2 regions of the Nitrospira sp. Nam74 genome follow, and region 2 is predicted to be linked to the other one. Evidence: riboswitches for the same ligand, from Rfam matches in the RefSeq annotation. Region 2 holds a riboswitch; the other holds the start of a gene.
The links. A riboswitch is a leader RNA that binds a small molecule or an ion and turns the genes downstream of it on or off. The one in region 2 is predicted to bind cobalamin.
Positions count from the first base shown of each region.

Region 1: linked by a shared signal. The riboswitch ahead of ACWHYZ_RS18035 (TonB-dependent receptor plug domain-containing protein) and the one ahead of ACWHYZ_RS07770 (ABC transporter substrate-binding protein) in region 2 are both predicted to bind cobalamin.

Region 1 is NZ_OZ224220.1:3,832,797-3,840,630, reverse strand. It holds gene ACWHYZ_RS18055 (hypothetical protein) at 1-348, opposite strand, end outside; gene ACWHYZ_RS18050 (tetratricopeptide repeat protein) at 778-1,065, shown strand; gene ACWHYZ_RS18045 (nuclear transport factor 2 family protein) at 1,458-1,811, shown strand; gene ACWHYZ_RS18040 (carbon-nitrogen hydrolase family protein) at 2,165-3,037, opposite strand; cobalamin riboswitch at 3,198-3,368, shown strand; cobalamin riboswitch at 3,905-4,097, shown strand; gene ACWHYZ_RS18035 (TonB-dependent receptor plug domain-containing protein) at 4,126-6,066, shown strand; gene ACWHYZ_RS18030 (metalloregulator ArsR/SmtB family transcription factor) at 6,120-6,401, shown strand; gene ACWHYZ_RS18025 (hypothetical protein) at 6,431-6,733, opposite strand; gene ACWHYZ_RS18020 (hypothetical protein) at 6,703-6,990, opposite strand; gene ACWHYZ_RS18015 (ZIP family metal transporter) at 7,728-7,834, shown strand, end outside.
Region 2 is NZ_OZ224220.1:1,603,398-1,611,231, forward strand. It holds gene ACWHYZ_RS07735 (hypothetical protein) at 1-75, shown strand, start outside; gene ACWHYZ_RS07740 (methyltransferase) at 137-1,192, shown strand; gene ACWHYZ_RS07745 (hypothetical protein) at 1,092-1,508, opposite strand; gene ACWHYZ_RS07750 (tetratricopeptide repeat protein) at 1,521-1,838, opposite strand; gene ACWHYZ_RS07755 (thiol-disulfide oxidoreductase DCC family protein) at 1,918-2,364, shown strand; gene ACWHYZ_RS07760 (peptidase MA family metallohydrolase) at 2,591-4,009, opposite strand; gene ACWHYZ_RS07765 (hypothetical protein) at 4,197-4,775, shown strand; cobalamin riboswitch at 4,770-5,014, shown strand; gene ACWHYZ_RS07770 (ABC transporter substrate-binding protein) at 5,206-6,087, shown strand; gene ACWHYZ_RS07775 (FecCD family ABC transporter permease) at 6,084-7,214, shown strand; gene ACWHYZ_RS07780 (ABC transporter ATP-binding protein) at 7,220-7,834, shown strand, end outside.

The DNA.
Region 1 (7,834 bases), 2.2 Mb from region 2:
GAAAAAATCGCCTTTGGACGCGAGACTCCGCAGAGCTTTGCTTTGCTCGAGGATTGAGGAATGGAGCGTATCCTTTTGCCGCGATGCTCGCTGTAGGGCATCAGCTTTATGCTTGCCAACAATGCGCTGTAGTTCGGCGCTTCTCTGTACTTGCAGGGCTTCAAACTTCTTCGTGTCCAGGCCCCCATTCCTTAGGAATTCGGACACCATCCTTTCCGACGCTCGGCGGCTGCTCACCAGTTTGGGATACTTCGCATAGTCTGGTCGGGATACGACCGGCTGTTTCAACCGCTCGGCTTCCACTGCAAGAATCGCTTTTTTGATATCCGCCTTGGAAATTTTCTTCATCCGATCCTCCTGATCATTCAATTTTTACCCTGACTAGTTGCGCCCTCACGTCGGAACCAGGACGCTTTTCAATCTCCTATCAGTCATGACGGGAACCGCCCTCGCTGTTGAGAGAGAGGACGCCCAGAGGCCTTCTATTGAGTTCTAAAATGAATACGAACCATCCATGTCACCTCCTCCATGCCACCAGCATCGTCCTATTCGCTAGAACACATATTGTGCGCGAAAAAAAAAGGCCGGCGGCATCCCGCCATGGTATTCCGAAGGCCGATACTACCCGATCCCGTATTTTAGAAATACTGTTGGGTCAGCACATTGATCAGATCGACGCCAACAAATGTTTTTGCTGGTGGCTGCGGCAGCGGAATGACATGGGTCCCTGACGCGTTATACACGGTGTAGGACTGAAAATGCGAGCTCTCGATCAAAATGCAAGCACTGGGCGCCGAGCATCCAGATGTCGCAGCCGTACTCAATAAGCTGGCCAGCCTCGAGGGCGCCGAAGAGGCATTGCTCGACGCCGAGATCAAATATCGAGACGCGCTATCCGTGTTCGAGCGCGCGTGGGGTCAGGATCATCCTCGTGTCGGATCGGTGCTCAATAATCTAGCCATTTTTCATGCCGACGCAGGTCGATACGGTGAAGCGAAACTCGCCTATCTACGCTCACTCTCAATCATGGAACAGGCGTTCGGGGCACAGCATCTCATGTCGTGACCATTTGGAGAATGGCGCGATGCTGTTGCGAGGAATCAGTCGACCGTTCGAAGCCGAGGTGGTTGGCCGCCCGCATTGCCGCCATCCGAACCAAGCAGATGCAATCGGCCCTCTGATGTGCCGCAGCTGGCCTTGACTATCAGGGCGCTGACCGGTCCCAAATGGCACCGGGTCATTGAACAAGTCATCGTCCGTGGCAGCTCGCCGGAATCGCATCGGATCTACCGGCATGCGCTTCACAGCGGTACTGTACCGGAACGTCGCGAAGAGCAAGCGCTACATGTGTAAGGCCGCTGATAGCTAGACACTTGAGTTCCACTGGCTCGCCTCTGCTCGATGTGCTAAAAGGGGCCCTCGGCCTTCAAAACCGGATCCCAACCGCGGAGGATTCGATGCTCACTCAAGAGTTTGCCAAGCAGTTTGCCAGCGACTGGATCGATGCCTGGAATGATCATGCCGTTGACCGAGTTCTGGCGCATTATGCGGACGATTTTGAAATGTCCTCCCCGTTGATCGTTAAGATCGCCGGCCAACCCTCCGGCAAGCTGAAGGGCAAGCACGCTGTCGGGGCGTACTGGCGTAAGGCCCTCGAGCAACTGGGGCCGATCCGCTTGGAGCTGCATATGACGTTGGTCGGGACTGACAGCCTCGTCCTCTACTATCGAGGACGCCGGGGGATGGCAGCGGAGGTCTTCTTCTTCAACAGCGCCGGACAGGTAACGCGCGCGGCCGCTCACTACGCGTAGCCGAGGAAGGCACGAATTGACAGGGGCATTCAGGTCATTGCCGCTATCCACGCCAATACTCAAACGGATCAAACAAGTCGCGTATTAAGTCCGCTCCTAGTCAGTGCTCACATCCGTCGTGATCCCGACGTGGGGGAGGTGGGGGACATCTATAGCAATGCATTGTCCTACCATGAAGTTCTTGCAACATGGCGTCCGCCTTCACCTTCCTAATCTTGCGCTAACTTCTGCCTCCTGTCGGCACGCCTGTTTTGTAGCTTTGAGTGTGGCTCCCATTCCGACGGTCTGATATGAGCTGAGGTCTAGGCTTTTGTTGGACGGCGGATATGATGCTCCCGTGCTGTCTTCCTACTCTAAAGGAAGACTCTCTGGTATTCCTGCGAGACCAAATTCTGGCTCTTCGTGTCCCAGTCGATTACAAATATGGCGGAACGTTCCGAGGACATAGACAGTAGCCGCCGCCCGTCTTTCACGACGACACTCTGGGCCTCAGTAAAATTGAGCGTACGGTCGGGCCCGGTCCGATTGCAAACCAAGAGCGGGAGTCCGGTATCGCGCGTACACCGCTCCCACTCACCGTTCGGGCCATGGAGTCCGGGCGCCCAGGCAGCCGCTGAGACTAAGAATTGAGCTTCCTGTGCTTTGAGGCTTTCAGCGATGTCCGGGGAAAATGCGTCGGCGCAAATGAGGATTCCGACAAGATCGAACGGAGGAACGGGAAGGGGAACGACGCGTTCCCCAGGATTCGACCACGACTCTGACCCGACACGGAGCGTATTGATCTTGCGGTGACAGCCTATAACAGTGCCGTCAGACGCGATGACGCAGACAGAGTTATGCAGCTTCTGAGTATGCGGGTCGCGTTCCGGAACGGACAAGAAGACCGTGACGTTCAGACGGGAGATCAAACCACAGACATGCTTCATCCAAGGATCCGGTTGAGGCACGATCCAGTCCGTGCCGATCTCGTCGGCGAAGGTGTAGCCAGTGGTGCTCAGTTCGGGAGTCAGGATCCATGCGGCGCGCCATTCCGCTGCGGTGACAAGAGCTTTTTCCAGGAGACGTCGGTTGTACGCTAGGTCGCCCGCTCTGGGCGCGAGATGGAGGAGGGCGATTCGCAACGTGCGAGTCGATCCAGCTTCGAGTCCTGCCGTATGGGCAATAAGAGTGCTCGCGAGGCCGCCCACGCTTGCCTGGAGAAATTGGCGCCGGTTCAAGTTCATCATTCCCTCATCGGCGGATGCAACATACCATCCAGCAGTGCGCAATTCCACTATGTCCCGAAGTGCGCTGCCGACTTGATGGACACTCGATTCGCTTCTGAATACAGAAGACTGATCGACAATGGACTTCAGACTTGACAGAACAAGTCCGCGTCCTCTACTGTGCGCCCGTAATACTCCGGTCTAAGGGAAGAGGGTGCAAACCTTCACGGTCCCGCCGCTGTAACTGGGGACACCGCCGACTATACCTGTCACTGTTCGTTCTCGCGAATGGGAAGACGTCGGCGGTGAGTGAACCAGGAGTCAGAAGACCTGGCTGGAGCTAAAGACTGCTAATCTTCCGTGGGGTGAAGAGAAGCGTGAGGATCGTGGCGGGAGTAATCCTCGAGGTCGCGTTTGCGAATCGACCCCGGGGATTTTTGATTTGTCCGCATTACGTCCTCGACCTCCCGGCCCTCTCTGCGGCGTACGTCTCATTAGATATCTGATTGCTCGCCTCGTTGGTCGGCGGTTGCTCACCAGAAACCGCGCTCGACCTACTAGACTGACCCATCTCCTTCGCCTTCAGTGTTCCATCTTTGTGCCCGTCCGCGCGCCTCTCGCGTGGATCGACCCAAACACGTGGTTTCCAAGGAATCGGGTGTTATTGAGAACTGGTAGGCGTCAATCTGTCCAGAACCTGGTTTGCGTGCGACCAGTCGCGTCGACGGGGCGGGTCATTTCAGCGACATCAAATTCGCTCAGCCTCCTCTGGAGTCCACGTCTGCGAGATGAACGAGAGGCCCTACGGGCAACAACGTTAACTGAAGGGAGAAGGAGGCTTGTAGTTGGTCCACTCATCGGATTTTTAGGAGGGTACGTAGTCATGGATTAAGAGGATTCTCAACGAGCTGCGGAAAGCAACAATCCGTAGCGCCGGGGAAGATGGTGCAAAACCATCACGGTGCCGCCACTGTAAGCGGGGAGTGACCTTGCCATAACGCCACTGTGGATGTCGATCCATGGGAAGGTGCAAGGAAGCGACGATCCGCGAGTCAGGAGACCCGGACTGCCGATATACCGTTCAATCCTTCGAGCATAAGGGGATGGGTATGACATATCAGATTGTGCGAACAGGGCTGATGATTATGTGTTGCTCCAGTGCGTGGTGGGCTCAGTGGGCGGCGGCCGAAGAACCGGCGGAAAAGCCGATCGAAGTTCAGGACGTCATCATCAGCGCGACAAAGACCCCGCTGCCTGCGAGCCAAGTGACGAGTGCTGTCGAGGTGATTACCGGAGAAGAGATGCAGCAAAGGAAAATCAAAACCGTCGTCGATGCACTCCGGCTTGCGCAAGGTGTCGTGGCATTTTCTAACGGTGGTCCGGGAACTTTGGCACAGGTGCGAATGCGCGGAGCAAGCAGCGCTCAAACCATGGTAGTGCTGGACGGCACCATCATGAACAGTCCGACGGATAGCGCCTTCGACTTTGCGAACCTGACAGCCGAGAACATTGAACGCATCGAAATTCTTCGGGGCGCTCAAAGCATGCTGTGGGGATCGGATGCGATTGGCGGCGTGATCAACATTATTACAAAGCGAGGCACAGGGAAACCGACCGTCAGTAGCTTTTTTGAGTATGGTTCCTTTGCCACCATTCGGGAAGGCGCACAAGCGTCAGGAGCCAGAGGGCCTGTCGATTTCTCGATGTCACTCTCGCGCTGGGATACGAGTAATTTCTCCGCCGTGAACTATAGACGTGGCGCGGCCGAACGAGATGGATTCCATAACTGGCAGGCTTCTTCAAAGCTGGGGGTGACTCTACCGAGAGACGGTCGGCTGGAATTTAGTCTCCGTTGGTGGAACTCAGACGTCAATCTGGACAGCGCATTCGGCAACAGTGCCTTCGATGTATTCGGTTCCAAGCAGACGAGCCGGAATCTGACCCTCAGTGCGAGGTACGAACAGCCGATCACTGCTTGGTGGTCGCAAAAGCTCACATTGGCCCAGACCGATCAACGGGTCTTATTTACAAGCGGGACGCTTCAGAGAGAGATCATGACTGGGGTCGTGAGTACACCGTTTCCCTCTCCATCCGATATCTCGATTTTGAATCATCGACTTGAATGGCAGCACAACTTCCAGATCGCGAAACCCTTGCTCCTAACAGCCGGATATCAATTCCGTGACGGACTGGGAAATGCCGGGTCATCCTTCGGCACTGACCAGCCTCAGAGAATTCTCAGGTCGAATGCCGGGTTTGCAGAAGCGCACGTGAATATTTGGGAGCGGCTGTTGATGACGGCCGGTGTACGGCAAGACAGCTACAACGTATTCGGGGACGCCACCACCTATCGCGTCACGGCGGGATATCTCATTCCCGAAACAGGCACAAAAATACGCGGTAGCTATGCGACAGGATTTCGCGCTCCATCGTTAAACGAATTGTTTTTCCAAAACTTCGGCAACCCCGATCTTAAACCGGAAAAAAGCAAAAGCATGGATGTGGGGGTGGAGCAGCGTCTGTTCAAGGATCGCTTACAGATCAACGCCGGCTATTTCTGGAATCACTTCACCGATCAGATCGTGAACGTGACGTCGGCCACGTGTCCTCCTGCCACCTTCGGATTCTGCCCTCAGAATATTCAAGAGTCGAGAAGTGAAGGGGTGGAAGCCGGTTTTCAACTGGCAGTGTTCAATAATGTTAGCCTGAAGGGCCAGTATACCTACACACAGACCAAGGATGTTTCAACCGGTCTTCGGCTCCCTCGCTGGCCCCTCCATCAAGCGAGCATCATTGCGGGGTATCAGCCCCTTGAACGTCTGCTTCTGAATGTCGAATATCGGTATGTGGGAACACGATTCAATGATACTGAGAATACGCAGAAGATGAGTCCCTTCGGAGTCGTGAATGCTCAGGTTACCTATAATGTAACCAAGCAGTTCCAAGTATACGGTCGCGTCGATAATCTCTTCAATGAAAAGTACGAAGAAATCCTCTTCTTCGGTACACCCATTCGGTCTGTCTACGGCGGCATCAGAGTGACGTTATAGGACTACCATGCCTATTAATATTTATTGATATATCGTAGGTCATGCCCCCTACCATGCGACTCAAGAAGACGGCGTTGTTTTTTCACGCCTTGTCCGACGAGAGACGACTGGCATTGCTCGACCGCTTGAAAGGCGGGGAGCATTGCGTCTGCGGACTCACGGATGCTATGAATCCCGGACAATCACGATTGCCATTTCATCTCAAGCTGCTCACGGATGCGGCGCTCCTTCGGGACCGTCGAGAAGGCCGAGACCGAGGGAGCTACTACCGCGTCAAGGGCAGGGACTGGAACGAAGTGATCGCGGAAGAACTTTCAGCGGCAGACGTGTTGTGAAACCCTACACCTCGCACCTGGCTCGAGGATTACCTGATCCGCTGCAGCAAGAACCCCGGTGCCAATAGTGCACGACAGCCCTCCTGGAGCATCACAGGCACCATGGATAGTGCGGCCACCGGATCGGCCCACCACCATCCCAACGTGGCGTTGAGGACTAGTCCGATCAGGAGGGTCCCGGACAAGTAGAGGGCGATTTGCGTTTGGCGAGTTTCGGCCTCCAAGGCTGCGCTCCCGAGACACTCCGCCACACGTCGCTTCGAGGCGGCAAGCCACGGCAATAGGGTGAGTGAACCGATGGCTAGGATGATGCCGATCCAACTCTCTGCCATCGTTCGATGCTCATCTTGTGCGCGTTCCGTTCAACGTGCCGTTTGGCCTTGCCGTCGTGCTCGGCCCGTAAGCGCCGGAGGGCAGCGAGACTACTGATGACCTCAATAGCCGAATCGAAGGCAAATCCGAGAAGGGCAATGCTGCCCGCGAGGAGAGCCGCAATGAAGCCGACGGTGGATTCGATTACGTTCCACCCGATCGTCAGATACTGTAACCATTGCCCGTGGCTGTTCGCCGCATCGGTGTTACACGGCATTCCCACGACCCTTCTCCGCTGAAGGAGCAGACTCCTCGGTCAATTGCGACTGCACGAGCTTCCGGCACAGCTGCATCGCGCGCGACTGGAGAACGAGACGTCGCATCACATTAAACGGTTTGCCTTCTCGGAGGTTCCTTCCGCACGGCATCGCAAGAATCAACCAAGTTGCGGATCGGTCGCCGAAGAGCAGCCATGTGTCACCTCTCTTGTCTCAACCGTACGTCGAGAGGGACGTGACCGACAAGGGGCGGTGAGGCGAAGATCTGTCCTTGCAGAGGCGGTTGATACCTGGACCGAGCGCCTACGCAAGAGCGTCGTCCAAAAGCAGAAGGCGTTCTCGCGAGGCTCATCAAGCACCCATGGACGCGGCCTTCGCTGTCTCGGGGCACGAACCGTTCATCGTCCTAGCGTGGGCGTCGGTCGTCTGGACAAACACCAACTATTCCAGTTCGGCTGATCTCATGTTGGGCGAGTGAGAGACGTCCTTGCCTCCTCTTGCGTCGTCACTCGAGGCGACAGGAGGACTGTACAGTGGAACCGCCGTACCATCGCGCAGTCTCCCGGCGGCCGTGGCACCATGATGTCTCGTGATGCTGACTCACCGACTTGCTTGATCTCTAACCCATATCCACCTTAATGGAGTGGGATAGCCACCGACGCCCTGATTAACTGAAGCCCGATACTCGTTCCCCCTGTCCCACCTGAAGATATCAATACCACTCAACGAGGCCCGCATGCTGGAAGCCGCTTTTTGGGGATGGGTCACCGGAGCAGCGCTCGTGCTTGGCGCATTCCTCGGTTATTTCTCGCGATTACCGCGGCCATGGATCGCAGCCATCAT
Region 2 (7,834 bases):
GCCCTCCAGCGCACTCCTGATGTGGTCTTAGCCCACGCTCACGTCAAAAAGCTGCTCACGTTAATAACGGTGTAGGGCTCCTCGACCGACTTCCGAATGGCGTATTGAAGAGATGAAGCGTCGCAAGCCTGCTGGTATGTCCTCACGCATTGCTCCTCTCAAGAATTTCGACGCCTTCCGTGACGCCATTGCGACCTACCGGCTGCCTCGCATTCTATTCACGGCATTAGATCTGGACCTGTTCACCGTCATGGGCACTCGCGCGTGGACCATCCCAACTTTGGCCACGCAGCTTCATGTCAGTGAGCGCGGGCTTGATATTCTTTGCCGGAATTTAGCTGGCGCGGGGGTCTTGGTGAAACAACGGCAGACGTATCGAAATGGTCGCGTTGCCGCCACGACTTTGAGTGCGAACAGTTCCGACTATCGGCGCGGCTACATTAATTTGATGCGGGATCAATGGACGGATTGGGGCAAGCTGACGGAGTCCGTTCGGAGCGGCCGTCCTGTCGAGGACGACAAGCATCAGGGTGACGATACCTATCGACGAGAGTTCACTTGGGCCATGCATCATCGGTCGATTGATGTGGCGCCTGCCGTGGCGGCGCAGGTGAATTTGAAAGGCGTTGAAACGCTCTTGGATCTGGGCGGTGGTCCCGCCACGTATGCGCTGGAGTTCTTACGTCGCAATTCAACGCTCCACGCCACCGTGGCCGATCGTGCTCCTGCCCTTGATGTCGCGCGTGAAATTGCTGCGTCGGTGAAGCATGGACGCCGACTGGCCTATGTGCCGCTCGACTTCCTGAAGGATGACATTCCCGGTCGATACGATGTCATCTGGTTTTCAAACGTGCTTCATATCTATTCAGCAGAAGAGAACCAACGCTTGTTTGAAAAAATGGCGAGTGCCCTCAACCCCGGCGGACGTGTGCTGATTCAGGATGCCTTTCTTGTCGATCCCGATGGCCTGTGGCCACAGGAGGCGAATCTGTTTGCGGTGACCATGTTACTCTTTACCGAGGCAGGCAATACTTATAGCGTCGCGGACACGACCGCATGGCTGCGGAAGGCTGGGTTTGACCGGGTGCGGCCTATTCCTTTGAGGAAGGGGAGCGGGGATTGGGAGCATGGTTTGCTGGAGGGGAGGCTGGCCGGAGGACGTCGAGAAACCCGCGTCCGCCGATCGCGATGAGCAGGAAGTTCAGCGAACCGGTCAGCCCGCTCAGCATCAACACCGTCGAGTGACCGTCCGCCCTTGTCAGTTCCTGCACCACCGTCGATATATCCAGCGCCAGCCCGATCGTCCCATACATGACCGCCGCCATTAGGGCCCATCGTGCTCTGGCAAGGAGGAACGCGATCAATGTGATCGGGATGGCGAACAAGAAGCCATTCCATCCCACGCCGCTCATGTGCGCGTCGGTCGCGCTAGATTCTTGGAGAGTGGCCACGAGTGAGACGAGGACAAGCGTGACCAGAACGATGACCACGCCGAGATGAGATCTCATGTACGACTGCCGTTACCGTATTGTGTGCAGCAAAGCTCGAAGCTCTGGAACCAGATCAACGCCACCCGACGATCGACCCGAGGTGGCGGCGTCAATGCCGGCTTGCAGGATCGGTTTGGCCTCTTCGTTTCGCCCCAGTGCGACGAGTGCGCGTCCCAACGCCAGGTGTGACGCCACATGAGTCGCATCCAGCTTGATGGCGACGCTGAGGTGTTCGACGGCTTCGGCCATATCGCCGCCTTCCTGGATAATCTTATTGCCGAGTCCGTACCGTCCTAAGAAGCCGTTTGGATTCTTCGTCACCATCTGCCGAAATGCCGCGATGTCCATGGTCCCTCCTTGTATGCGGAGTGCATCCTACCACTCGCTCGAGCCGTTCAGCCAGAGCCGTGATGCTAGGCGCCATTCGTTGTCTTCGAACAGTCCGGGTGATACGCTGAGCGTGATGGAACAGCCGTCGGCTCAACATGATCGCCAGAGAGGTGAGTCGGAGCGCCTCCTGATTTACGACGCACAATGCCGACTTTGCGTCACCGCGAAAGAGGGAGTGGAACGATTAGGAAATGATCTAAACGTTCGGTGGGTGCCGTATCAAAGCGACGAAGCGCGCGATCGACTGGGCGCGCAGTATCGTGCCGGCCGTCCTGATGTCGCGTTTCTGGTGGACCGCGATGGAACGATCAAAAAGGGATTGGACGCGTTTCTTCCGCTGCTGCCTGGTCTACGCGGTGGACGCATGTTACAGGCGCTTATGCGCATCCCGTTTTTGAGACCGCTGGCCTATTTGATCTATCGCGCCATTGCGCGATATCGCTATCGATGGTTCGGATCTGTAGACTGTGATTGTAAGCCATAGCGGACAGTTCAAAGAAGCTTTACTCGAGTGAAGAATCGATCGCTATCGTAGCCGGCATCTTCCAAAAGGTCTCAATAACACCCTCCCGACCATACCGGTGCGCCGCGACGCACCCCTTCCCGGGACGCGGTGGGGGGCGAGCGAGGAGGCGACCCGTACCTTTTGCGGTACGCTGAGCCTTCTAAGCGATGCGAGAACAAAGCTGCACGCTTTCTTCAACATTCTGCTAACTTCGTCCGCCCTGCAGCGAAAGATTCAGCGTGTCGACCCACCGCCGTTGAAAGTCCTCGAAGGAAATAAACACGCGGTCATGGAATGCCGTGGGAAAGGTCTCGCCTTTTGAGAGGTGGTCAAGCAGGTCGCGAACGGTCCCTATCCCGTACCGATCGATTAGGTATCGCGTCGCCGAATTCCCTTCCAAATAGGCGACCATGGCATATTGCGCCGGCAGCCGTGCCCAGGATCCCTCCAAATGAGTCAGATTAATCAGCGTCACTTCTCCACGGACGAATGCGGGAATGTCCGGTGGGGCATCGCCGGCGAGTTGCATCGCCAGCCCTTCGTTGAGCCACTGGGGTATGCGATGGCCTTGGAGGCGATCGTCCAAGAGGGCGTGCACGAATTCATGGCGCAGCACTCTGGTGAGCCAGGCTTGATCGGTCAATGCCCCTTGCGTGGGAACCTTGATCCGTCCCAACGACGGATCATACAGGCCGTCCGACCAGGCCGGCCCGCCGGTGGCATCGTGAAAACTCTGCCGCGTATGCAACACGACCAGGATCGGCTTGCTGGGATAGTGTCCGAGTTGTTGACCGATGTCGCGGTAGGCGTCTTCGAGGATTTCGAGTACGCGTGTCCAGACGGCATAATCCTCTCCACCATCATATTTGACGCTGAAATGGCTGCTCTCCCGCGCATGAAAGTTGTATTCGGCCTTTCTGGCTTTCTCGATATAGGCAATTTGGCTGTTGAGGAACGATTGAGTCTGCGGCGAATCGGCGGAGTGCGATTTAGCATGCTCCAGGTGCGTGGTGGCGTTCGACAATTCGTCCTTCTCGATGAATCGTTGTGCGAGGATGAGGTGCGGCATAGCCTGCTCGGGCGCTAGCCGTATGGCTTCTTCAAGCATCTCGGTCGTAAGTGCGGGGTCTTTTAATTCCCAATAGGCCAGCACCATATTGATGTATGCGGGTGAGTTGCGTGGATTGATGGACACGGCAGTCTTGTACGCGAAAGCGCCAGCCCCCATCATTCCGGCAGCCTGCGACTGATGGACGCCGAGACTATTCCAGAGTGTGGCAACATTGAGACGAATCGCCATGTCCGTCAGGGCATCCGGAGACAAGGCCTGTAACTTACCCTGAGCCTCTTTCAGTTTGCCCTGTTCGATCATCTGACTGATGCCGGTTAACATTCCGGCATAGGGCGAGGTGGGTATCTGGACCGGTTGTGGCGTCGGTGCCAGTTCGATGTGTACCTGTTCATCGGTCAAATGTGGAGCGGGCCCCACGGTGGTCGGCGCCTTCAAGACCCCAGCATCTTGGTGCTTTAGCCATAGTTGATGCCCGGCGTACAGCCCGATGCAGAGCACCAGCAATGCCAAGAGTGTGCCGACACTTCCGCGTTCAGTTTGTATGGTTTGCATGGGGTATGTGTGTGGTTCGGAAATGAATCGCGGTGAACTGACTAAAGTATAGGTGAAATGCCCGATCTGTCTATGAACAGCATGAGTCGGGCATGCGACCGTCTCGGTACTTACAGGGTTTTCTGACCTGTGCCTCAATGAGGCCGCACAGTATAATAGTGGAATTGTGATGGCAATGGTTTTCCGTATGGGATGTTCTCGCAGGATTCACCCCGTCATTTCTCTCATTCTTGTAGTGGTCGGATCCGTCCTGGTCGGCTCTCCATCTCACGCGGCCGCCAATTCCTTCATGAAGGGGCAGGAATTGTCGCGGCAAGCCGATGTCCTAACCAAAGAAGGACATGAGCAGCAGGCGGCGCAGCTTTACCTGGCGGCGCACATGCAATTCCAGGACGTCATCCTGAAGTATTTTGAATCTGCGCTGCGCGAGAGTTTGGGCGGCCAAGCCGCGGATAGAGATGAAGAGGCCTTGCTGCAAGCCGGTTCAGTCGTCGGGGACCTTCGGAATGTCAACCTGTCCAAACTCTGGATCATCTTAGATCCTGAAGATCGCACCTATCGGCAGGGGTTGGAAGCGGAGCGCGCCGCACTCTTGCAACAATTCGATCAATTTATTCGGCCCGATTCTGCCGGACCGCTCGAAGCCTTTCTCTTACGGTTGTACCCGGAAGATGAATCCGGAGAACACCAGATGGAAGCGGTGCGAGAGGGGCAGATGCCGCGGTCGAAGCGCTGGGAGCGCCTTGAGCGCCAACTTTCGCCTTGACAAGATTGCGCAGGTCTCTTAGGGTGACGCCACACGTTCGGCCCGGGTGTAGGGAAGGGGGTGTGAATCCCTCGCGGTCCCGCCGCTGTAACTGGGGACGAAACCCGCCAATGCCACTGTTGAAAGGGAGCCATCAGTAGTCAGCTCCGAGCTGAAGGCTGAGTGCTTCCACATACGGGAAGGCGCGGGGAGTAGAAGGAACCAGAAGTCAGAAAACCTGCCCGTGCCAATTGTCTTTCCCTCGTGGGCTGGGGAAAGGCTGAGGGTGAAGAAGCGGGTGCAATCCTCAGGGTCTCCAGGCCTTGAGGATTTTTTGTTTACACATTGGCCTCATAGATCGTGTCGGCGTGCCGTTATCGTGTGGGCGCTGATCCTAGTCGTGTTCCCTTCCGCCCGTCTGGCTGCGGCCTATGAGATGGATGACGTTACGATGAAGCGACGGCAACAAGGCATTCTTACTGGGATGCCATTTATGGCCAATCTGGCACCGCGGACGTTCGTCGACGATGTCGGTCGCAAGATCTTTTTCGCTAAAGCCCCGACGAGGATCGTGTCGCTCGCGCCGAATGTAACGGAGATTCTGTTCGCCCTTGGCTTGGGCGAGCATATTGTTGGTGTCACTCAATTTTGCGATTATCCCCCGGAGGCCACGCACAAAACAAAAGTAGGCGGCCTCCATCCTAATGTGGAAGCCATCGTGACCCAGCGCCCCGATTTGATCCTGACGCTTCCAATGCGGTCGGATCTCTTAACCACCTTCGAGCAGCTCAAGATTCCCGTCTTCATTCTCGAGGCCAAGACGGTCGAACAGGTTCTGTCTCATCTGCATCTGTTGGGACGGATGCTCAATCACACAAAAGAGGCGGACGAATTGGTCATGGTCATGCGGCGGCGGATGACCGAGGTGTCCGAACTGACCAAAGACCTGCCGCATCCGCGGCTGCTGTACGTGCTGAACAGCAATCCCCTGATGACGGTTGGTCCCGGTAGCTTCATCCATCAGATCATCCAATTAGCGGGAGCCACAAACATCGCCGCTGACGCGCAGACGGCCTATCCGCGGATCACAATGGAAGAAGTCTTGCGCGATGACCCGGAAATTCTCCTCTTTCCGGTCGGCAAGGAGGAAGGGATCCCTGACGAAGAGCAGCAGCAGTGGAAGCGCTGGACGAGACTCTCCGCAGTGAGGCAATCGCGATTCGTTCGCATTCCCAGCGTGCTGCTGGATCGGCCTGGTCCCCGGATGGTGGACGGCCTGGAACAGTTGGCACGTGCGATTCATCCGGAAGCATTCGCAAAGGACGAGCCATGAAACGGTCTTTTGTTGAGCCGCAGCCGGTTGTCATGGAAGGCGGTACCATTGAACGCGTGCACATCGCTCCGACCGTGTCCGTTCTGACGCGACGACGGTGGACGGTCACGCTCTTGGTGCTGTCAGCCCTCAGTCTGCTAGTCGCGCTATTCTCTCTACACTTCGGAACGGAAGCGATTGGGCCAAGGCAGGCTATCTCGATCTTGTTGCAGATGTTGAGAGACGGTGGAACGAGTCTCGAATCAGCCGACCCGACGGCTGTCATTCTGCTGCATTTACGATTGCCCCGTGTGTTGCTCGCGTTTATCGTCGGCGGCTCTTTAGCCGCCGTCGGCACGGCCCTGCAAGCCATGTTGCGCAATCCACTGGCTGATCCGTATGTGCTCGGCATTTCCAGCGGGGCCGCCTTGGGGGCGGCGCTTGCCATCTTGATGGGCCTGGAAGCGTCTCTCCTCGCCTTTTCGACGCTTCCATTATGCGCATTTGGTGGAGGCTTGTTAGCCTTGGCCATTGTCTATCGAGTCGCCACCTCGTCCGGTGCCCTCCCTGTGCAGACGCTCCTGCTGGCCGGCGTCGTTTTGAATGCCATTTTTTCGGCGCTCATCATGTTCGTGACCTCGATCATGAGCCCCGCTCGATCATTTGCCATGACGGGATGGCTGATGGGGACGCTGACTGCCCCGGGTTATCCGGCGCTGGCGATCCTGACAGTCTATATCGCTGGTGGAGGCCTCATGTTGTTGGGGCAGGCTCGTGCGCTAAATGTGTTGACGTTGGGTGAAGAATCGGCAAAGTCCTTAGGCATTGAAGTGGAAAGAGTGAAGAGAACTATTTTTATCATTTCCGCCTTACTGACCGGGGCGGTGGTCTCCGTCAGCGGTCTGATCGGATTTATCGGCATGATGGTGCCGCACGCAGTGCGCATGCTGGTCGGCCCCGATCATCGCGTCTTGCTGCCGGCATCGATCTTGGCCGGAGGCGCATTCTTAGCCGCGGCGGATGCGGTGGCGCGTTCCGTACTCGCGCCGTCGGAGATCCCAGTCGGCGTGATTACCGCCCTTGTGGGCGGTCCATGTTTCCTCTACTTCCTCCTCTATCGCAAGGCCCGACTCTCTTTTTCTTGTTAAATGCCATGATGGGCATCGATCAATCCATACCTGCCTACATCGTCCATCAGCTCGGCTTTCAATATAGACATGGGACCTCAGATGCGCAGTCGTGGTCGCTCCGCGGCATGAATTTTCGTGTGGCACAAGGGGAAATTCTCGGGATTATCGGCCCAAACGGCTCAGGAAAAACCTCGTTGCTGAAGCTGCTCGCCAAAATTTTGCAGCCGGATGAAGGATCGATCCAGCTGTTTCATGAAGACCTCCGCGCACTGCCCCAGAACACGATCGCGCGTTCCGTAGCGTTTGTTCCACAGGAACCCGCGCATCTGTTCCCATTTACCAGTTTTGAGATTGTCCTGATGGGCCGGTTTCCTCATCATAGCGAGACGACCTTTGGCGCATTCGGATGGGAAGACCAAGAGGATCTCACGGTCGCTGAGCAGGCGATGGCCACGATGGGTGTCCTCCATCTCGCACGTCGCAGTGTCGGTGAAGTCTCGAGTGGTGAACGACAACGCGTGTTGATTGCGCGTGCATTAGCTCAGACTCCACGCATCTTGCTGTTAGACGAGCCTACGGCATTTCTCGATTTAAACCATCAGGTGGAGATCTGCACCGTTCTGCATCATATGAATCAG